DNA from 4 places in the Peribacillus sp. NPDC097895 genome. Region 3 is predicted to be linked to each of the others. Evidence: riboswitches for the same ligand, from Rfam matches in the RefSeq annotation. Region 3 holds a riboswitch; each other region holds the start of a gene.
What was found. A riboswitch is a leader RNA that binds a small molecule or an ion and turns the genes downstream of it on or off. The one in region 3 is predicted to bind S-adenosylmethionine.
Positions count from the first base shown of each region.

Region 1 (5,710 bases), on a different contig from region 3:
TGCACCAACAAAGGTTCCAAAGGCATTTGGTTTTCCCGCTCCCAAAACGGAGGAACCAATGAAGGCTGCTGCAACAGCGTCCATTAAATAGGGGGATCCTGAATTGATTTCTGATGTCATGACCCTTGAAGCAAGGACAATTCCCCCAATCGCCGCAAGTAGTGCTGAAAGCAGATAGGCAAGCACTTTGTATTTATTTACCGATATCCCGGAAAGTCTCGCCGCTTCCTTATTTCCCCCAATAATGTACATATAGCGACCATGCTTCGTATAAGTCAAAAAGATATGGGTCGCTATCACAATGACTGCCATGATCAATATGATCCATGGTACCTGCCCAATTTTTGCGAAAAGCGGACTGATCAGTCCAGTAGCAAACGTTCCATCGGGCATGACCATATTTTGCGAAACCGTCGCCCCTTTTGTATAGGTAAGGGCAATGCCCTGGATAATGAACATAGTAGCCAATGTCATCAGCATATCGGGGATTCTCAATTTAACGATCATGAATGAATTCAAGGCCCCTACGACAATTGAAGCACCGATTGCAGATAAAATGGCAATCAATGTATCCTGTGAAAACCAGACGAACATTGATATGACGATAGCATTTGCCAATGATGCGACAGAACCGACGGAAAGGTCGAAGCCATCCACCGTTAAGGATATCGTAATGCCGATCGCAATGATGGTAACGATTGATATGGAACGTAGGATGTTAATCAGGTTATTGGTTTGAATGAAAGACGGATTGGACAGGGCAAAGATGCCAATCAAAATGATGATTGTCAATATTGTGCCGTATTTATAGAAAAAGTCGAACAGGTCCACTTTTTTCTTTGCTTTCGCTGTCTGTGTAACAGGAATGGGTACGCTCATCCTATTTTCCTCCTGTAGAATAGAATAGTAGTTCTTCTTCGCTGGTTTTGCTCGTTTCTAATTCAATGACAGTGCTCCCGTCATATAACACATATGTCCGATTGGTGATGCCAATGATTTCGGAAAGTTCGGATGATGCATATATGATGGCTTTCCCATTTCTCGCAAGCTGTGCAATCAATTCGAATATATCCTTCTTAGCTCCAACATCGACCCCTTTTGTGGGTTCATCGAATATATATACATCCGCATCGGCTAATAACCACTTCCCAATGGCAACTTTTTGCTGGTTACCACCTGAAAGGTTTTCGACTCTCACTTCCCCTGAAGGAGTTTTAATGTCGAGGCTCGCAATCAGTTCCTTCGCTTTTTCTTTTTCGGCCTTACGATCCACGAAGCTGAATGTCTTGCAGAATTTGCCGATACTGGCTGCAGTCAAGTTTGCCGTAACCGTTTCCTGAACAAGGACTCCTTCTTTCCTGCGTTCCTCCGGTACTAGTGCCAGTCCGCTTTTCACTGCATGATGCGGCGATTTCAAAGTAAGTTTTCGGCCATTCAGGACGACTTCACCCGCTGTGATCGAAGTATGACCGAAAAGGGCTTTACACAGCTCCGTTTTCCCAGCACCGACCAGCCCTGCCAAGCCGATTATCTCGCCTGCCTTTAGATGAAGGCTAACATTTTTAACTTTCGCTGCATCTGACAATCCCTTCACTTCCAGTACAACCTGTCCAATCGAAGAATTCACTTCAGGGAACTGTTCATCCATGGTTTTCCCGAGCATACTCTCGACCACTTCGGTTCGCGTGATTTCCTCCATTTTTCGACAAGTGACACGCTCTCCATTTCTCATGATCGTAATTTCCTCACAGATTTCAAATATCTCAGGGAGACGATGGGAAATGAAAATGATTCCCACACCTTTTTGCTTTAATTCATTTACAATTCGAAAAAGTTCTGTCGTCTCCGTATGACTTAACGGAGCAGTTGGTTCATCGAGAATCAAGAATTTGCATTCTGTCGAAACGGCCCTCGCTATCAGGACCATCTGTTTTTCAGCCAAGGTAAGGTCTCTTACCAGCTTTTTTGAAGAGACACGAATTTTCATATCATCAAGAATATAAGAGGCTTTGTTGTGCAGCTCTTTCCAATGTACCATCTGTTTTTTGCCCATGTTTTGGACCATATCATTCAACATTACATTTTCCCCAACCGTTAAATAGGGGATCAGTGCGGTATCTACTTCCTGATGCACAATTTGAATGCCTTGTTCCTGCGCCTCCTTTGGCGAACGGATATCCTGCTTCATCCCATTTAAAAAAATTTCACCTGAATAATGAACATGAGCTCCTGATAAAACTTTCATTAACGTCGATTTCCCTGCTCCGTTTGCACCGACCAATGCATGTGCTGTCCCTGATTGTGCAGAAAAATCAACTTCACTTAGCGCCTTTACCCCAGGAAACTCAATCGAGATCTTCTTCATTTCTAGTTGTGTGCCCATGTCCATCCCCCCTATTGAACAGACACTCCCTTCTACTGAAAGAGAGTGTCTCTTTTTACTTTTTATAATGGTCTTTCAAAACTTTCATCCAATCCTCTTCAAATTCTGCTGATACACCCCAGCCATCGACAATACCAGATAGATTGGACATGTTTACCGCTTCTTTTGAAGCTTGGATTTGCTTTTGTGAAATTAGTGAAGCCTTTAAGTCATATGTTTGCGGCGTTTCTTCGCCCGCTAATTTTTTTGCCAATAACCTCATATTCACTGCACCGATCAATTTGGGATCGACTGCTGCCGTGTAGGACCATGAGCTATCAGCTGATTGGATTTCCTGAAGATCTGCATTTGATACATCAATTCCATATATCTTCACTTCATCCCGGCCTGCTTCTTTAATAGCCCGTGCCGCTCCAATAGCGAAGGCATCCCATGTTGCAAATATTGCATCCAATTTTCCTTTAGGATATTTATTCAGCATTGCGGCTACTGCATTCTGTGTCTGAACGGAAGTATCAGCTGATGCCACTCCGAATCTTTCGACTTCTTTAATCCCAGGATTTTCTTTTAATTTTTCCTGATAGACTGCGTTTCGTCTTACCATTGGAGGGAAACCATCCACCCAAAGATAGGCAATTGAAGCTTTACCTTTCTGTTCTTCTATCAATTTATCAAAAGCGAGTGTTGCCAGCGCCTCATCATCCTGTGAGGTTAATGTCACACCGTCTATTTTGGATAGATCACTAATAGAATCGAAGGTGACAACGCTTTTACCTGCATCAACCAACTTTTGAACGTCATTCACTGTCGCTGCATCATCCCCATGGGAGATGATATAGCCGTCATAATCTTCCTCCAAAGCCTGGGCGATGGCATCATGGAATTTAGCCGTATCTCCATTGGCTGTATATGTATCCACTTGAAACCCTAAATCTTCTCCTTCTTCCTTCGCTCCGGCTAAGTATTGAGCCGTATGATCATCTCCGCCAATTTTACGGATCACTTTGATTTTGGCTCCTTCCCCTTCGGCAAATCTTTCCGGTACATTTTCAAATGATACCTTTTCTTCTTTCTTCGCTTCTGTAGAACTCTGCCCTGTTGAGCACCCCGTTAATAGCAAAGCCGAAGCGATGGCTGAAACGAATACCCCTTTAATAGACCTTCTCATCTTGTTCCCCCCTAAAATCTCTTATTATTCGCATCAATCAAGTTGGTGTAAATCCTAAAATAAAAACCTCTCTAGTATAGAGAGGTTTGATCAGCTGTTTTGCAGACTTGTCCCTCTCTTATCTGTCAAAACATTTCTGTTTTGCAGGATTTAGCACCAATTCCTAATGGAACGGTTGCTGGGCATCTTAGGGCCAGTCCCTCCGCCACTCTTGATAAGAGAATATATTGTAATACGTTTTTCGTAATTATCACTTTATCGGGATATAGTCATAAAGTCAATAGATTTTTGAATATTTGAAATGTTTCTGTTTATTTTTTATTTTCTTTGCAGTTGGGCTAGACGTTTTTTCTCAATTTTTTCAAGTCTCTCCAACTGACGTAATTTCACTTCAAACAAAGTGATTGGATCACGGTAAACTTCCGGATTTTCTTTCATATGCTCCAATGCTGCCTGGTAGTCTTTAATTTCAGTCTGCGTTTGTTCAATTGTTTTTTGAAGTAAGGCAAATGAACTGCGATAGAAAAGTGCAATGTCACGATCCAGGGATTTTTCAAACAACCCGAATTGGGTAAGGAAACGTTCAGTGATCATCTCAGCAACATCCAGGTAATCTTCACTTTCCAGGTATTTCTTATAACGATTGTACATATTGGCTTTATTTTGCGGTATCGCCCCAAACAGCTTTCCTGCTCCTTTAAGCAGCAATTGTGATGGAGTCCTGCGCATAAGGATATTAACGTCATCGATGCGGATACTGCTTGTCATCCGATCGGCATCACGACGCCAGTCATCCAATACTCTGAAGTCACCTGCAAGCGTAATTCGTTCTTCTTTGTATAATTCATTGAAACCAGCACTCATCTCATCCATAAATTGTTGGCTTTGTGCGAATTCCATTTGGGAACTGGCAATCCAATCTTGAAGGGAACGGTAATACTGCGGCATGATTTTATCAGATATGAATGCTTGGATCCGCTCATTCATTTCCTGGTTTAACTGTATATGGACCTGACTGAAATCACTGCTTTCGGTTAACGATTTAGAACAATCCCTCAGTAATTCAGGAATTTTGGAATAAAGTTGATTTTTCACTTCATCTTTAAGCGAACGATATGACCTTATGATATTCTCACTTTTTTCTTTTTCCAAATCAGCCAGTTGGTTGACCGCTCCATTTAGTTTGATTTCCATCTGTTCATTCCAAGAAATGGAGTGCTCACATTTACGCTCATTAGCTGCCCGTTTTTCTAACAGGTTAGATAATGTTTTACGAATGAAAGCAAGGATTTTTTCAGACCTTTTTTCTTTCCAATTATCATCTTGATAATTCGATTGAAGGAAAACTGAAAGGTCCTTCAATTGCTGCTTGCTGTCATAAAGTTTGGAGAAGGCGAATACTTTCGCATTCGGGAAGTATGCATTCACTTTATCCCATGTTTCGTCTTCCATTCGAACTGCGACTTGATCACTGTATATCGTATCCATTTTATTTAATAAGAAATGAATCGGAAGTTTCGGGGCCATCATTTGAATTTCCAATAACAGGTCCCGTTCACTTCCGGTGAATGGCGCCCGGGCATCTAGAACGAACATCAGGCCATCACTGCCATGCAAATAGCTTTGGAAGTCGGATTCCACGCTTATTTCGCCATTGAACCCCGGTGTATCCAATAATCGCAGACGATTATTTCTGAGGTAATCACTAATAAGGGTAACATCGACAATCGTCCCGCGCTGACGGCGTGTTTCATCCAATTCAGTTAACTCCATGACAGCTTTGCGATCTGTATCGGTAATTTCGAGGATTTCCAAGTCATCCCCGTCTTTGACACTTACTAGGGACGAATGATCTTCGGCAGCAATACTCTCCCCAACTATTGACTGAATAAAGGATGTCTTGCCATTTCCTGTACTTCCCACAAGTAGAAGATTGAAATTTCCGGTATCCTTAAGACCTTCGACCATCCAATTAAGCTTATTGCCAACCCTTAAATCATTCTCATCAGCCCACTGGATAATGGAATTGAATAGTTTTTCCCCCGCTTCCAGTCCGCCTCCCAATTTAGGGGATTTCACCAACAGACTTTCTGCATCCTGAATGACCAGCGCATTGATCGTATCCGGGAAGATTTCATTCCAGGACAACGCGGATGCCG
Region 1 is NZ_JBNNSH010000006.1:89,276-94,985, reverse strand. It holds gene ACQKMH_RS22980 (ABC transporter permease) at 1-879, opposite strand, end outside; gene ACQKMH_RS22975 (sugar ABC transporter ATP-binding protein) at 881-2,383, opposite strand; gene ACQKMH_RS22970 (sugar ABC transporter substrate-binding protein) at 2,439-3,551, opposite strand; SAM riboswitch class I at 3,667-3,772, opposite strand; gene ACQKMH_RS22965 (GTPase domain-containing protein) at 3,870-5,710, opposite strand, start outside.
Region 1: linked by a shared signal. The riboswitch ahead of ACQKMH_RS22970 (sugar ABC transporter substrate-binding protein) and the one ahead of ACQKMH_RS17085 (O-acetylhomoserine aminocarboxypropyltransferase/cysteine synthase family protein) in region 3 are both predicted to bind S-adenosylmethionine.

Region 2 (5,710 bases), on a different contig from region 3:
ACGATCCTTCCTTTACGAATAACTGTCTGAAAGTGAAAAACTCAACCAAAGACGGATGAGTTTTTCTTCCTTTATATCTTTGATTTCAATTCCTCTATTTGCTTTAAATGCCTTTTTTCATGCAGTCCCACAAACGGAATCCATTGCTTCAAGCTTAATTCTTTAAACAGCGGGTGGGGGAAAGACTTTTGTTCGAGATCATTTTCTTTTGCATGGTCAACAAGATGTAGAAATGCTTTACGGGATTCGGATAACTTATTCTTAACCTCATTCAAAGTTTGGAATGACTCTGACGGAATGACATATGGCGGGGCCTGTACCTTCACTTCGCGATTTAAAGTGAGCTCGATCGGTTTATCTCCTGCAGGAATCCTCGAATCGCTTTTCAATTTATCAGCAATGCTCTTTGTTATGGCCCTCTCCATTAAATATAAATGATCCAATACCTGTATGATGCTCCAGCGGCCTTCTTCTGGATGGGCGTTCAGCTGTTCATCCGATAGTCCGGTTACAGCATTTAACAGTTCTTCTCTGATTTTTTCATTATCATTCATTTTAGCATCCCCTCTTCTAGGCATGGTTAGTCTGCATTAATTATTCCATGTTATATATGAATGTGTAAAATAATAATACTTTTTTGCGCCTTAGCGCGGATCACTGAAATTTGAAGAAACAACCAAAACTCAGAGACAAAGAAGATCCCTTTGAACCTTCACTAACTATCCATTTATTTACTGGTTGAATTCGTGATAACATCCTGAATGGAAAATTTGATACAGATGAGGAGATCAATGAACTAACAAAAGCGGCAAATACACAGAAAGAATTCTGTGCATTGAATTACTTGAAATCGTAACTTTCCAAAATCCGATTCGTAATCAGCTGATACCCTTTTTCATTTGGATGAATCATATCACTGAAATACTCCGATTTCTTTTTATTTTCAAAAAGATCATTGGTAGGAATGTATATCATGTTCTTATCCTTTTCCACTATCCTCTTTATTGATTGGTTATAGTCCTGGATGTGCTTTTCAAGTTTTTGATTGTCTTTAATTGGGTTATAGAGTCCTACCACTAGTATAATTGCTTTATCGTTTTCCTTCATTAGAGTTGAGGTAATTTTATCCAGGTGTTTGATGTACTCCCGTTTACCCCTATCGATTTTACGATCACTTATTTCCTCCAAGTTCCCACCGTTACTATTGATAAAGTCATTCGTTCCAATATAAACGATGAAAGTACTTGCTTTATCAAGTTTCGTTTTAATGCGATAGTCATCAAGCTGTTTGATAACACCATCCGTTTCCTGTCCCTTTATACCGTAATTCCAAAAAGTCACTTTTTGTTTGGAGTCAGGATTATTCAATTCATCCTCCAGCCCCTCTACATAGCCTTCCCCATCCTTATCACCTTTTCCATAGGTTAATGAATCTCCAAAAGCCATCACCCTTTGCATATCCTTCGACTCGGAAGCTTGAAATTTATACGCAACAAAACAAATACCTAGTACAATAATTAATAAACCTGCTATTTTTTTCATTTTTGTTTCTCCTTTGTATATTCAATATGAAGTATTTCATTTTTTAAATACCCAAAATTCTGCATTCTTAACAATAAAAAAAATTGTCAGATAAAGAGTAAAAAGTGTATGATAATATAAAACTTTCAATGGAATAGGTTTCGCTCACCTTTCCTTCATAATTCGTGAGCTGATGACTCTTTATTCCGGAAATTGAAAATATATGATAGATAGGAGTTTAAATGATGGACGAGTACATAGAGTTTAGGGAAGCAGAACGGTCGGATTTACCCAAAATTGTTGAAATATATAATTCCACAATTGCTTCAAGAATGGTTACTGCAGATACGGAACCCGTTTCCGTACAATCGAGGATTGAATGGTTTGAGAAACATAACTCAGAAAGTCGACCGCTGTATATCATTACTATAGAAGGAAAAACTGCAGGGTGGATGAGCTTTCAATCTTTCTATGGTCGGCCCGCCTATAATTCTACGGCGGAGATCAGCATTTATATTGATGATTATTTCCGGGGAAAAGGAATTGGACGAATTTCGATTCAAAAGGCAATAGAAGTGAGCCCAAAATTAGGGGTGAAGACTCTATTAGGTTTCATATTTGCTCACAATATACCTAGCCTGAAGCTTTTTTCAAAATTCGGTTTTGAAAAATGGGCAAACTTACCACAAGTTGCCGAACTGGATGGCATTGAACGGGACTTGGTCATTCTTGGTAAACGTATCGATATTTAAATATAATTATTTAAAAGCTATTGCCTTCGGCAGTAGTTTTTTTAGTTTAAACGCAGAAGTCTATTATGAAACTTGACCCCAAACGGCGAGTTTAAAAATGCCTATAAACATTCTGATGCGCGAAATATTCAGATTCTCTTTTCTTGGCTAATGCATTTAACAGGGTATCCAGTTCTTGACTTGCTTGAATAGTTAGAAAACTGGTAAACCCATAAATTGCTGCCAATTTAATCATTTCCTGTCTTTTCTCTTCTATTCTTTCAACAGTTACCTTTCGACAATGCATTCTATATACACCTCCCATTAATTCAATTTTTTTACACTTATCACTATAATGAAACTTATAGTTAAAATCAACCATTTTTAGGGATTTAATTGTGTTATTTTGTATGATAATTGTGACAAAAAGCCTACTTTTTTCTTAATATATGTATTTTTTGTGACATCCCTCTAAATAGACATAAATAAAAAAAGCATTCACCCCTTGTAACACTGCGAATGCTTTCAAATATCCCTTATCACAAGATAATCTATCGTTTACTAAGTCATCCATTCCGAAGGTGTCTCGTTATTAGGTCTATTTATAACAATTTTATATTCATCTTCCAGTACTTTTAACGGGGCATCATAAAGGTGCCTTTCATCCGAAGTTTTGTATACTCCATTTGCCAATAACTCTTCAATCAGCAATGCCTTCCTCTGTTCGATCCTCTTAATTAATTCTGCCATGTAAATGGCCCCTTTCTTATTCATCTTAGAGCCTGCTTCAAAATGTAACAGATTTCATTATCACCAAATTATATATACCATTTCTATTATGTCACTAAACGTTATTTCACAAAAATAAAAGCCCCTTCTAATTCAAGAAGAGGCTGCAGTGTCCGTACGGCTCTTCTTATCTTCCAAGCGTTAGCTTGTTGGATGTAGCACAGTTCCCAAAATGGGTCTGCTGCCGAGGTTTCGTTGGGCCAAGTCCCTCCACCTCTCTGGATAAGAATTCTATTTATATAATTTGATGTAGAGATGATTTTATCCCAATTATCAACAAAAGTCAATTGCCCAGTTTTCCCTTATTTCAAGGCTATATATGGTTTCCTCATGCAAATTTGGGTTGCATTTTCTTCGCTTTCTGATATGATGTCAGTAATTACATACAATTCACACCACTAGGGGAGTCTTTTTTAAGACTGAGATGGAATTTGTTCCGGACCCTTTGAACCTGAACCGGCTCATACCGGCGGAGGGAAGTGGATGATATCGTCCGTACACTGACTTTATCCATCTACCCCGTTCCGTTTTTTTAGGATCGGGTTTTTTTATTGGATTAAAACAAAAGGGACCATTCTAAAGGAGGATGAACAATGGAGAATACTAATTTAGGAACCTTCAGTGATAGACTTCACGAACGTGCAAAAGGAATTTGGAAAAGGAACCATTCACATCCTTTTGTCCAGGCAATTGGCAACGGCACTCTTCCTGAAAAGAAATTTGCCTATTACTTGAAGCAGGACTATATCTATCTCATGGATTATTCCAAGCTCTTTGCCTTAGGTGTCATTAAAGCTCATAATGTCGAAACCATGGCAAAGTTTGCGAGTATCTTGAATGAAACCCTTCAAGTGGAAATGGACATTCATCGGCAATATGCTTTGGAATTCGGTATAAGTTCAAAGGAATTAGAAAATACAGAACCAACTCCAACCACGCTAGCCTATACAGGTTACATGCTAAATGCCGCTCAGCATGGGACTTTAGCAGACCTGATCGCCTGTCTCCTACCATGTGCTTGGGATTATTATGAAATCGGTTTGAAATTAAAAGCACAAAATGGTGAAGCATTGGATAATAATCGTTATGCCGCTTGGATTAAATCCTATTCATCTCCTGAATTCGGCGAAGCACACAAGTGGCTAATTGGTTTGTTAGAAGAATTAATCGAAGGCATGCCTGAAAATGAACTTCTTAGATTAGAAAAGCACTTTTTGGTGACTTCCCGCTATGAATATTTATTTTGGGAAATGGTTCAAAACGAGCAGGATTGGCCACTGTAGGTCGTTGACATGATGATGAATCCAATCAAGAAAATGACGCTGACCGCCATGATCACGGCCATCACGACTCTAACCAGTTCCTTTATATACATCCCTGCCGGATTTGCAAAAATCTTTCCTATTCAGCATCTCGCAAATGTCATGACAGCCGTATTATTGGGACCTGCTTATGCTGTAACACAAGCTTTTTTAGTTTCCATCATTAGAAACATATCTGGTACCGGTTCAATTTTCGCCTTTCCGGGCAGCATGATCGGTGCACTTTTGGCTGCCGTTCTATATCGAAAAACACAAAGCTTAAATTTCGCTTGTTTAGGGGAAGTGATAGGAACCGGGATTCTTGGGTCCCTAGCTTGCTATCCACTGGCGGTTCTCATTTTGGGAGATAAAGCAGCCCTTTTTGGGTTTTTGCCAGCTTTTATGATTAGTTCATTTGCGGGTGCCATTTTAGCTTTCATATTACTGAAAATACTATTCAAAAATAATTATATGAAGGGGTTTTTTTATGAAAACAGCATTAACCATCGCAGGCTCTGACTCAGGGGGCGGTGCAGGAATACAAGCAGATTTAAAAACATTTTCTGCACATGGGGTTTTTGGCATGTCTGTCATTACAGCCGTAACGGCACAAAACACAATGGAAGTGCGTTCAGTTCAGGCTATCGAAACCGCTATCATCACAGATCAAATAGCAGCTATTTTTGAAGATATTCATGTAGATGCAGTAAAAATAGGCATGCTAGGCTCAAAAGAAATCGTGGAAACAGTCACTGCGTCTCTTAATACCTTCTTACCTGACATCGTTATCCTTGATCCTGTCATGATTTCCAAAAGCGGCCATCATTTGCTCGACGAAAAGGCTGTCACTGCTCTAAAAACCGAATTGCTTCCGCTTGCAACACTTGTAACCCCGAATGTACCTGAAGCGGAAGCTCTCACTGGCTTGTCGATTCGAACGAAACAAGATTTTTACAAAGCATGCATGTCCATACAAGAACTAGGGCCTAAAGCCGTTTTACTTAAAGGAGGCCATGCAGCTGGCAATCCAAACGATCTTTTTTATGATGGGACGAACTTCCACTGGATCGAGGGAGAACGCATTCACACAAAAAACACACATGGAACAGGTTGTACTCTATCTTCCGCCATTACATCCAACCTGGCAAATGGACTATCATTGGTAGAGTCGATTGAACTGGCCAAGGCCTATATTTCTGAAGCGATACGTAATAGCTTTTCAATCGGTAAGGGTCATGGACCTGTCCATCATTTTCATTCGTTTTTAAAAAAAGAAAGGAGTGACTTAATATGAAGATTTCTGCAGCTGACTTGTTCGGGAAGGTAAGAGCAAGAAAACCACTCATTCACCAAATCACCAACTTCGTT
Region 2 is NZ_JBNNSH010000002.1:384,599-390,308, forward strand. It holds gene ACQKMH_RS13140 (DinB family protein) at 72-554, opposite strand; gene ACQKMH_RS13145 (SGNH/GDSL hydrolase family protein) at 841-1,542, opposite strand; gene ACQKMH_RS13150 (N-acetyltransferase family protein) at 1,767-2,273, shown strand; gene ACQKMH_RS13155 (aspartyl-phosphate phosphatase Spo0E family protein) at 2,365-2,559, opposite strand; gene ACQKMH_RS13160 (Fur-regulated basic protein FbpA) at 2,814-3,026, opposite strand; SAM riboswitch class I at 3,166-3,270, opposite strand; TPP riboswitch at 3,432-3,536, shown strand; gene tenA (thiaminase II) at 3,635-4,324, shown strand; gene thiW (energy coupling factor transporter S component ThiW) at 4,340-4,861, shown strand; gene thiD (bifunctional hydroxymethylpyrimidine kinase/phosphomethylpyrimidine kinase) at 4,830-5,636, shown strand; gene thiM (hydroxyethylthiazole kinase) at 5,633-5,710, shown strand, end outside.
Region 2: linked by a shared signal. The riboswitch ahead of ACQKMH_RS13160 (Fur-regulated basic protein FbpA) and the one ahead of ACQKMH_RS17085 (O-acetylhomoserine aminocarboxypropyltransferase/cysteine synthase family protein) in region 3 are both predicted to bind S-adenosylmethionine.

Region 3 (5,710 bases):
CCATGGTCAGCGACAGAGCTGCTTAAAATGATCGTTGCTCCATCAGGAAGTTTATCGATGCTTTTATATTTTTGTGAATATAAACCGATAGGCTCGATGTGAATCCCGCCCGCATTGACGAAATCATATCCATTCTCTTTAATTGCCGACTCTAAGAAAGGTAAGTGTTGAAAATAGTTAGCATCCAATTCCTTATCATTCAATGCCTTATTCGGTAAAACATAGTCCTGGAATGTTTCGATTTCCAAATCGATGCCTTTTTCTTTAAGTATTGGCTTTGCTTTCTCAAGGATTTCAGCATGCGGAACATTTGATGCACCTACTACTAATTTCTTCGATTCTTTATCCGTATCGCTGCCACTTTTATCCTTTTCACTTCCACAAGCCGCCAAAGCGATCGATAACACTAAAATTAATGCAAATCCCAAAAACTTTTTCATTCAATTCATCTCCCTTTATCTTTTATCCAATTTAGATGTAATCATATCTCCAATAATTTGAATTATGAAGACGATAATTAGAATAACGATAGTCGCTACAAGAGTAACGTCATTGTGATTTCTTTGATAGCCGTCCAGATAGGCTAGATTACCAAGCCCTCCTGCACCGATGACACCAGCCATTGCTGTGTAGCCGACCAATGCAATCGATGTTACCGTAATCCCGGAAATAAGGGCCGGCATCGACTCTGGAAGCAGGACCTTCCAAATGATCGTGCTCGTTTTTGCCCCCATGGATTTGGCAGCTTCAATTACACCTTTATCGATTTCACGGAGGCCGATTTCAACCATGCGTGCATAAAATGGGGCCGCACCGATAATAAGTGCTGGCAGTGCAGCATTCTCACCAATCATGGAACCGACAAGTGCTTTAGTGAATGGAATGAGCAGCACGATCAAAATAAGAAACGGAATGGAACGGAATATATTAACGACAGCACTCATAACCACGTTAACCGTCCGGTTTTGCCACATATTCCCTTTCCCTGTCAAGAACAGGATCAACCCTAATAGTATGCCTATAAAAAAGGTAGCTACTACAGATATGCTTGTCATATATAGTGTTTCTTTCGTTGCTTCAATAATGTCTTCCCAATCCACATTCGGCAATAATTCTTCAAGCATGAGTAATCACCTCCACGCCTACCTGCTGTTCTTTAATGAATTCGATTGCGCGGAGCATTTCATCCTCTGTGCCATCAAGATGGATGAACAGCGTTCCATATGAACCGCTTCTGGTTTGGGATATCTTACCTTGAACGATATTAACGTCCAACTCGTAGTTACGTACGAGCTTGGTGATCAACGGGCTTTCGGCATGGTCCCCTACAAAGGTCAGTTGAATAACTTTACCTGCAGGAAAGCGTTCGAGTAAATGGTCCATTGTTTCTTTCGTTTCTTCCGGTTCCGTTACCTGTTGCACGAAACGCTTTGTCATTTGTTCTTTAGGATTCTTGAAAACATCCAGGACAGGTCCCTGTTCAACAACTTGCCCGCTTTCCATCACAGCCACACGGTGACAGATTTTACGTATTACATGCATCTCATGTGTTATCAACACAATCGTTAGCCCAAGGCGCTGATTGATGTCAACAAGCAATTCAAGTATGGAGTCAGTAGTCTGTGGATCTAAAGCAGAAGTCGCTTCATCACATAGCAGCACTTTAGGATCATTGGCAAGAGCCCTGGCTATTCCCACCCTTTGCTTTTGCCCACCGCTCAATTGCGATGGATACGCCTTTTCCCTGCCTTCCAGTCCGACTAACTTGATTAATTCGTTCACACGTTTGGTGCGTTCATATTTCGAAACTCCTGCAATTTCCAACGGAAAGGAAATGTTCTCTTGGACGGTCCTGGACCATAATAGATTGAAATGTTGGAAAATCATGCTGATTTCTTGACGGGCCATACGAAGCTTTGCCCCATTTATCTTAGAAATTTCCTTATCAGCCACCACAACGGATCCCTCCGTGGGCGTTTCCAAGCCATTGAGCATTCTGATCAAAGTACTTTTCCCAGCTCCACTGTAGCCAATAATACCGAAAATCTCGCCTTTATTTATTTCAACATTTACATTATTTACAGCCTTGATCGTCTCACTGCTTCCTTTTCCTGTTCGAAACAGCTTACTGACATTAGTCAATGTAATCATTAATACTCACCTCTTTATCCAATAAAACCTATGAACTTAGTTGATTTCTCTACATAATTAGTTTGTGCTTTTACCAATTTCACTGCCCATGCAAAGGTTTCCCCAATATGGAATAGAAAAAACCTTTCTGCATGAGCAGAAAGGCAGGTAAAAAGATTGGCCTTCCTCTCATCTTCCAAAGTGATTAAACTTTGTGTGAATTGGCACCTTTCCAAGGAAATCTCCTTGTCGGTTGCCGGGTTTCATCGGGCACATCCCTCCACCTCTCTTGATAAGAGCTAATATATAGAATATTTTGTACATCATTAAGTTCTTTAGTATGGTGAAATTTTATCATAGATAAAAAAGGAGTGCAATGTATAATATTTCTATAATAATATGAACTTGTCTTTTCCTTAAATCGTTTTAGAAGCCAAGGAGACGATATTCGTTGCTTTTTCAATTGCCTGCTCTAAATCTTCAATTAAATCCTCAACATTTTCTATCCCAATGGATAGGCGGACTTGATCAGCACTCACACCCGCTTTCGCCAGACCTGCATCATTCAATTGTTGATGGGTCGTGCTGGCGGGATGGATGATTAAACTCTTAGCATCCCCAACATTCGCTACATGGGACCATAATTCAACCGAATTGATAAGTTTCGCTCCGGCCTCACGGTCACCTTGTATTCCAAAGGTCACAACCGATCCTGCTCCCTTAGGCAAGTATTTATCTGCAAGGGCTTTATCCGGATGATCCTCATTAGCAGGATATGAAACCCAGGTCACGGCCGGATGATTTTTCAAATATTGAATGACAGACTTGGTGTTCGAGATATGCTCTTTCATTCTTACATGCAGCGTTTCAAGTCCAAGCGTAAACTGAAATGCACTTTGGGCACTTAACGCAGGGCCTAAATCACGAAGTAATTGCACTCGGGCTTTTGTAATAAAAGCAGCGGGTCCCACTGCCTCCGAATATACGAGATCATCGTAGCTTGGATCAGGCTCGGTAAAGCCAGGGTAGTTTGGCGAGTTCCAGTCGAACTTCCCTCCATCCACAATGACACCGCCTAATGTCGTCCCATTTCCCAATAGCCATTTTGTAGCAGAATGGATGACAATATCCGCTCCAAAATCAATGGGTCTGCAAAGATATGGTGTAGCGAAGGTATTATCGATAATTAAAGGTATGCCGGCATCGTGGGCGATATCCGCTACCGCTTCGATATCTAGGACTCTCAAGCTTGGATTTCCAATTGTTTCGGCAAATATGGCTTTTGTTCTTGGCGTAATCGCCCTTTTAAAATTTTCAGGGTCATCAGGGGAGACGAATTTCACTTTAATCCCATATTTAGGGAGAGTATTCTCAAAAAGATTATACGTACCACCATACAATGTAGAGGCTGAAACAATCTCATCCCCTGCACCGGCAATATTCAAGATTGACAGGGAAATGGCCGCCATTCCGCTTGCTGTTGCCAATCCGCCGATCCCGCCTTCCAATAAGGCCATTCTCTCCTCGAAAACGCTGACCGTGGGGTTATGGAGTCGAGAATAGATATAGCCATTCTCCTTTAAGCCAAATAAATTTGCTGCATGGTCGGTGTCTTTGAACAAGTATGCATTACTTTGGTAAACAGGAACTGCACGGGCACCTGTTTCATCAGCTTGCAGACCACCATGAACACTCAATGTTTCGAAACGCAACTTTTTCTCTGACATACGCTTTCTCCTCTTCTTCTATCGATTTAGTTGGAATTATAATAAAACCAGGAAATCCATTGAATAACAAAAAAACCACTTCCACAAGAAGAGGTTTCCATACACACCTCATCTTCCAGAGCCAACACTCTGCTGGAATTAGCACCGTATATAAATTTATACCGGTTGCCGGGCTTCGTCGGGCCAGTCCCTCCGCCACTCTTGATAAGAACTATTAAATTCAGCAGTTACTTTCTTAATTCAAAATATAGCATTTTAGATTTATCCAGTCAATAAATAGTTAGAATATTCTACGTTTTATTTAGATTTTGGCCCCTACCTATCCAAAACTAAAAAACCAACCCGTACCTGGTTGGTTTCTTAGCTAATTTCCTTAAGCAATCCATACAAATAAGGAACGGATTGAAAGGCATATATTTTTTTGTGCAGCTGTCCTTCTTTGAAAAGCAATAAACAAGGGACGCTTTCAATTTCATACGATTCCGCAATTGCTTGAACATAATTCATGTTCATTTTGCCTGCCTTAAAATCCGGGAAAAGTTCCAATGAAATCGTCAGCATCTTGGAAGCCACCTGACAGGTACCACATAAAGGCGTATATAAATATAAGCAAAAGGTTTCCCCTTTTTCAACAGCAAGCTGACACTCTTCTTCTTTCCATTCCCGCATCAATTAGTCGTTCACCCTTTGGCTTAAAAATTTCATTTTCACATTCATATTGGCAGATAAAAGGACAGTTGCGATATGATGTTCGGGCGAGCTTTCCACTTCCTTGTACATTTTATTAATGTACAAGTGGTTCGCTTCCGGCATTTCCCTCCGGAATTGCCTCCGCAGCTTTTCTCCTGATTCATCTGCGTCAAAAAGGAGATAGACATCACGATCCATTAATTCATCAACAAATTCATCTAGCTTAGTTAATGATATGGTTCCATTCGTACATCTTATTTCCACATCTTCATTTAAAACGGAGGCAACTTTTCTTCTATCAGAACTGCCTTCTACAATGATCACTTTATCGAATTCGCCGAATTCCATGTCATCACTCCATCTCACGAATTATGTGCGCAACTGCCATATTACAAAATGAAAAAGAGAGGAGGCCTTTATCTGGCCCCCCTCTACTTCGCTTTACCCGTTAATCAAGCTCTCATATTCTTCAGCACTCATCAGGTTTTCAATATCACTGCTATTTGATGGCTCCAGCACAATCATCCATGCTTTTTCAAAAGGAGATTCATTCACATATTCAGGGTTGTCACTTAAATCATCGTTCACTTCAACAACCTTGCCACTGATAGGAGCATAAAGCTCAGAAACGGTTTTAACGGATTCAACACTTCCAAATGGCTCGTTCGCTTTCAATTCATCCCCGACCTCTGGAAGCTCGACGAAAACGATGTCCCCAAGTTCGGACTGGGCAAAAGCTGTTATTCCGATGCGAACTGTTCCATCTTCCGTTTTGACCCATTCATGTTCTTTAGTGTAACGAAGTTCTTTTGGCGTTGTCATTATTAATTCCCTCCATATGTACATCTTGTTTTATCTATTACATTATAAGGTAGAACTTTGTTTTAAGTAAGAAATTAACCAAATATTTTGTATAATTTCAGTTCCAAACCTGTTCGAATTGCTCTTCTTTGAAACCCACTGTCACTTTAGTGCCATCCGTTACGATCGGCCTTTTCAGCAGCATGCCATCAGTGGACAATATATCAAGCATCTCTGCTTCAGAAGCTTCTTTCAACTTATCCTTTAAACCGAGCTCCCGATATTTTTGACCGCTAGTATTGAAAAACTTCTTCAACTCTAATCCGCTGTTTTTGTATAGTTGTTCTATTTCAGTTCGAGAA
Region 3 is NZ_JBNNSH010000003.1:154,543-160,252, forward strand. It holds gene ACQKMH_RS17070 (MetQ/NlpA family ABC transporter substrate-binding protein) at 1-440, opposite strand, end outside; gene ACQKMH_RS17075 (methionine ABC transporter permease) at 456-1,124, opposite strand; gene ACQKMH_RS17080 (methionine ABC transporter ATP-binding protein) at 1,117-2,151, opposite strand; SAM riboswitch class I at 2,317-2,429, opposite strand; gene ACQKMH_RS17085 (O-acetylhomoserine aminocarboxypropyltransferase/cysteine synthase family protein) at 2,547-3,857, opposite strand; SAM riboswitch class I at 3,963-4,068, opposite strand; gene ACQKMH_RS17090 (thioredoxin family protein) at 4,218-4,526, opposite strand; gene ACQKMH_RS17095 (toprim domain-containing protein) at 4,530-4,895, opposite strand; gene gcvH (glycine cleavage system protein GcvH) at 4,989-5,369, opposite strand; gene ACQKMH_RS17105 (arsenate reductase family protein) at 5,467-5,710, opposite strand, start outside.

Region 4 (5,710 bases), on a different contig from region 3:
ATTGAGGGTGCCGCCTTGGCATCCTTAAGCATAATTCTTGATAATAGTTATCATTACGGTTAACGTATATCTATCCTAACAATGAGGTGATAATAGTGAAACAAGAAATTCATCCTGATTATCAACAAGTAGTATTTATGGATACCAACAGTGGTTACAAATTTTTGACGGGATCCACGAAAACGTCCAATGAAACGATCGAGTGGGAAGACGGTCAAACGTACCCATTATTAAAAGTGGAGATCAGTTCAGATACGCACCCTTTTTATACAGGCAAACAGAAATTCGCAGAAAAAGGCGGACGCGTGGATCGCTTCCTTGATAAATATAATATGAAGAAATGATAGGGAGGCCATCGAGAGGAAGGTGGCCTAGACTGTAGACAAACTCGAAAATAATGGAGTTTGTCTACAGTTTTTTTTAGGTTTGTATAATTTGACCGTTGGTTTCCGCTCCAGGCACTCGCTTTCCGCCCTCGGTGCCCTGCGCCTGCGGGGTCTGCCTTGGACGCGTATTCCCGCAGGTGTCTCGCACACCCGTTCCAATCAACTTTGTTTTGGATGGAACATTTTTATCTACAAACTGAGGCCATCGAGAAATCGTTGGTCTTTTTTGGAGCTGGGTTGAGAAAGAAGTGAAATTCGTGCAAAAAAAAGGGTGCCCATTATATATGAGGCACCCATCTTTTCATCATTTTGCTGCAATAGCTTCCCCTTTTGCAATACGTACAAGGGCGGCATCAAAGTCCTTGATTAAATCGTCCGGATTTTCAAGTCCGACTGAGAGACGAAGCAGGCTGTTGGTGATGCCTCGCTTTTCCCTTTCATCAGCAGGCATGGCAGCATGTGACATTTTAGCCGGGTAGGATAATATCGATTCGACCGCTCCAAGACTCACAGCAAAAACAGGGAGTTCAACAGTGTTCACGAATGAGCGGAAAATTTCCTCGCTTTCCAATTCAAATGATAAGACCGCTCCTGCACCAAGGGACTGTCCCTCCTGGATGGCATACTGCGGATGATCGGCAAGACCAGGATAATAAACTTTTTTCACTAATGGCTGCTCCTTTAAATAGGCGGCAATCTTTTCAGCTCCTCTTTGGGAGTGTTCCATTCTGACGGACAATGTTTTCAGACCCCTCATAACTAGCCAGGCATCCTGAACACCAAGTACAGCTCCAAAGGAGTTTTGGAGGGAACCGAGTCTTTCTGCCAATTCCGGATCCTTCACTACGGCAAGTCCAGCTATTACATCACTATGTCCGGATAAAAACTTCGTCGCACTATGAAGGACAACATCAGCACCCAAGTTCAACGGTTTTTGTAGCGCTGGTGTCAAGAATGTATTATCAACAAAACTTAAGGCACCTGCTTTTTTTGCGATATCACATACGGCTTGAATATCGGTCACTTTAAGTAAAGGATTTGAAGGCGTTTCAATGTATATGGCTCTCGTATTTGGCTGAACGGCCGCCTTGACGCTTTCCAGATCCGTCATGTCTACAAAGGTATGCTCAATATTGAAACGCGTCAGTACGCTTGTGACCATCCTGAACGTTCCGCCATACACATCTTCGGAAATGACGATATGGTCACCGGAAGACAACAAAAGAAAGGCCGTTGAGATGGCTGCCATACCCGATGAAAAGGCAAAGCCGTGAGTGCCCTCCTCAAGTTCGGCTATGATATCTTCAAGTGCCTCGCGAGTTGGATTCCCGCTTCTGCTGTAATCATATTTGCCGTAAGAATCGATATCGGATTGATGGAAAGTGGATGCGTGCTGAATGGGGACGCTCACACCGCCTGTTGTAGGATCGAATTTATGTTGATTATGAAGTAATTTGGTTTCAAAACTAAAATCATGATCTGTCATCGTAGTGCCTCCCTTTTTACATGTGCGAATGCTTGCTGTAAGTCCCCAATCAAATCATCGCTATCCTCGATGCCAACGGAGAAGCGGAGCAGGCGATTACAGACCCCATTTGCCGTTCTTACTTCAAGGGGTATATCGGCATGTGTTTGTGTAGCGGGATAGGTGATGAAGCTTTCAACCCCTCCAAGGCTTTCTGCAAACGAAATTAATGAGAGCGATTGTAAAAATGGGTTGACCGCTGATTCATCAATGATACGGAATGAAATCATGCCACCTCTTCCGGGATACAATACGTCCGTTACACAATCATGTTCAGATAAGTAATCTACAAGTATCTTGGCATTCTTTTCATGACGTTCCATCCGCAATGCCAGGGTTTTCATTCCGCGCATCAGCAGCCAAGAATCAAAGGGGCTCAAGACCGCGCCGGTACCATTATGATGGAAGGCAAGAGCCTCACATAAATCCGTGCCGCTAGCCACGATCAGTCCGGCAAGTACATCATTATGACCACCGAGATACTTGGTGGCACTGTGAATTACAATATCCGCGCCAAGCAGGATGGGTTGCTGAATAAGAGGCGTATAAAAAGTGTTATCAACGATTAACAATAAATTAAACCGTTTTGCCAGTGCGGCAACGGCGCTAATGTCCGTTTGCTGCATAAGGGGGTTAGTGGGAGTTTCGATGAAGATGGCTTTCGTGTGAGGAGTGATGGCTTTCTCGATATCCTCCAAACAACAAGTGTTTACATAGTCACACTGCAACCCCCATTTTTTAAAACCTTGTTCTAACAGTCGATATGTACCGCCATAAAGATCTTCGCTGACAATCCATGCATCGCCTGATTTAAATAGCGCCAGTATCGTGGAAATGGCGGCCATTCCTGAACTGCAGGCATATCCTTGGTCGCCTTTTTCCAAATCGGCAATGGATCGTTCCAATAGCTGTCGTGTGGGATTACCTGTCCTTGTGTAATCGAATCCTGTCGATTGGCCAATTCCTTCGTGTCGGAAAGCTGTTGAAAAGTATACCGGCGGATTTACTGTTCCCGTCGCCGTTTCACTGCGATTTCCTAATTGAGCAAGATATGTTTCGGTTTTGTACATAGTTTTCACTGCTCCTTTGAGTTATATAAAATAAAAAAAAGTCTTCTTTAAGAAGAAGACTTTGATTAAATGGGGATGAGTCATTCTTCTTATCTTCCAAGTTCACAAACTTGTGGAATTAGCACCTTTTCATTGGTTTGAAACAAATGAAGGTTGCTGAGGTGTCATCGGGCCATTCCCTCTACCTCTCTCGATAAGAGTTTAGATTATTCAATTTCTTTTGAATTTACTATATATATAAATTACTGTCAAGAACATTTTGGAAGGAAGTTGCTTCGAGGTTCAGGTTTAGGTCGATTGGGGCCAAGCGGAGTCGACACTTTACGTATTTTAAAAAAATATCAAAAATCTGCATGGGAGCAGGGATAATCGCAATGTTAAATGAGTTTTTCAGAAAAAGGAGGGAAGCCTGGACGGTTTTTTTGCTTTAAAATAATAAAATTTGTACAATGTATAGAGAGAAAGAATAATACGACATTATTCATTTCATATACATAAGGTCTTCGATGAATAGTGCAAACTTAGGAGGAGAACACATGGAATACAGAATCGAACGAGATACGATGGGTGAAGTGAAAGTTCCTGCTGATAAATATTGGGGAGCACAAACTGAGAGAAGCCGCAATAATTTCAAAATCGGTAATGAAAAAATGCCAATTGAATTAGTACGTGCATTTGCATATGTTAAACAAGCTGCGGCAAAGGTGAACTATGACCTTGGTGATCTTTCGGAAGTGAAAAAAAATGCCATCATTAAGATTTGCGGCGAAATTCTTGAAGGTACGCTTGATGAACATTTCCCGCTTGTGGTCTGGCAAACGGGAAGCGGCACACAAAGTAATATGAATGTGAACGAAGTGGTCGCTAACAAAGGGAATGAATGGTTAAAAGAAAATGGTGAATCTGAAACCCTTCACCCGAATGATGATGTTAACAAGGCGCAAAGCTCCAATGATACATTCCCGACCGCCATGCACATTGCTGCCTTCATGGAAGTCGCTGAAAAATTGGTTCCTGCCATTAAAGCACTTCGTGATACATTCGATTCAAAAGAAAAAGAATTCTGGGATGTCGTGAAAATTGGCCGGACACATCTTCAAGATGCAACTCCACTAACTTTAGGACAAGAAATTTCCGGTTGGAAGGCGATGCTAGAAAAAGACTTGGCGATGATTGAGGAAAGCAGCCAAAAATTATTGAACCTTGCACTTGGAGGAACGGCTGTAGGAACTGGAATCAATACTAAAAAAGAATTCCCGGGACTTTCTGCTAAACAAATCGCAGCAGATACAGGACATCCTTTTGTCACTTCGGATAATAAATTCCATGCATTGACAAGCCATAACGAAATCGTTTATGCACATGGTGCATTGAAAGCACTGGCAGCAGATTTAATGAAAATTGCGAACGACGTCAGATGGTTGGCAAGTGGTCCTAGAAGCGGAATCGGTGAAATTGCCATTCCAGAAAACGAGCCAGGCAGCTCCATCATGCCGGGTAAAGTCAATCCAACACAAAGTGAAGCGCTTACGATGATTGCGACACAAATCGTGGGTAACGATGCGACAATTGGCTTTGCAGCAAGCCAAGGTAACTTCGAATTGAACGTTTTTAAACCTGTCATCATCTATAACTTCCTGCAAACGGTTAAATTATTGACGGAAGGCATTCACTCTTTCAACAATAATTGTGCGGTTGGCATCACTGCAAATGAAGATAAAATCAAAGAAAATGTAGAACGTTCCCTTATGTTGGTTACGGCATTGAACCCTCATATTGGTTATGAAAAAGCAGCCAAAATCGCCAAAACTGCATTCAAGGACAATTCTACGTTAAAAGAAGCAGCGTTGAAATTGGAATTCCTGACGGAAGATGAATTCAAAGCGTGGGTCGACCCAGCTAACATGGTTAATAAATAATGACTAGGAATGCCCTCCCACTGTTTTTAGGGAGGGTGTTTCAATATTTGAATCATGGAATGAAAAAACCTAAGATCATACGTTATCTGAAACAGGAGGAAAAACAATGTCTTTATGCCCGCTTTGTAACGGTCTAAGAAAAATTCACGTGAATTGCCCGGAATGCGGCAGTGATCTTGATGATAAAGGGAAATTCATGGATTACGCTGATGAATACAGCGCCTATATGGACATAGACACTCTCAAGCTAAATGACGGGTACCCTCAATCCCTTCAGAAAGGCCAATGCCCGCATATCATGAAATGCTCAGAATGCGGACATGATGAAGTGATATTGGTGCAGGAATAGTTGTCAGAAATAAACACAAAAAGACCCGTTCATGAACGGGCCTTTTGTATTTAATTAGCAGGCAACTTCATGCCTTCAGCAATCTGTTCATCTTCTTCAACTAGAATGCGATGTTCGGTCCCTTTATCAAAAAAGTGGGCTTTATTCATGTCGAGGGCAAGCTCGATGTTTTCGCCTGCATGAATAATATTTTTCGCATCCACCCGGGCAACGAAGTCCTGCCCCTCGAATGTGGAGTAAAGCATAATTTCCGCACCCATGAGTTCAGCTACATCAATTTGGGTCGTGAATGTAGTGTTAGGGGACTCCGTGAAGTAAGCTCCTTCATTATGGAAATCCTCCGGTCGGATGCCGAGGATGATTTCTTTTCCGACATATCCTTGATCACGCAGCATCTTCATCTTAAATTCAGGTATTTCGAGCGATTGCTCACCAATTTTAAAGATGCCATCTTTTAATGT
Region 4 is NZ_JBNNSH010000002.1:632,255-637,964, reverse strand. It holds gene ACQKMH_RS14465 (type B 50S ribosomal protein L31) at 96-344, shown strand; gene metC (cystathionine beta-lyase) at 691-1,872, opposite strand; gene ACQKMH_RS14455 (methionine biosynthesis PLP-dependent protein) at 1,869-2,981, opposite strand; SAM riboswitch class I at 3,068-3,181, opposite strand; gene fumC (class II fumarate hydratase) at 3,518-4,900, shown strand; gene ACQKMH_RS14445 (hypothetical protein) at 5,007-5,249, shown strand; gene ACQKMH_RS14440 (ABC transporter ATP-binding protein) at 5,300-5,710, opposite strand, start outside.
Region 4: linked by a shared signal. The riboswitch ahead of ACQKMH_RS14455 (methionine biosynthesis PLP-dependent protein) and the one ahead of ACQKMH_RS17085 (O-acetylhomoserine aminocarboxypropyltransferase/cysteine synthase family protein) in region 3 are both predicted to bind S-adenosylmethionine.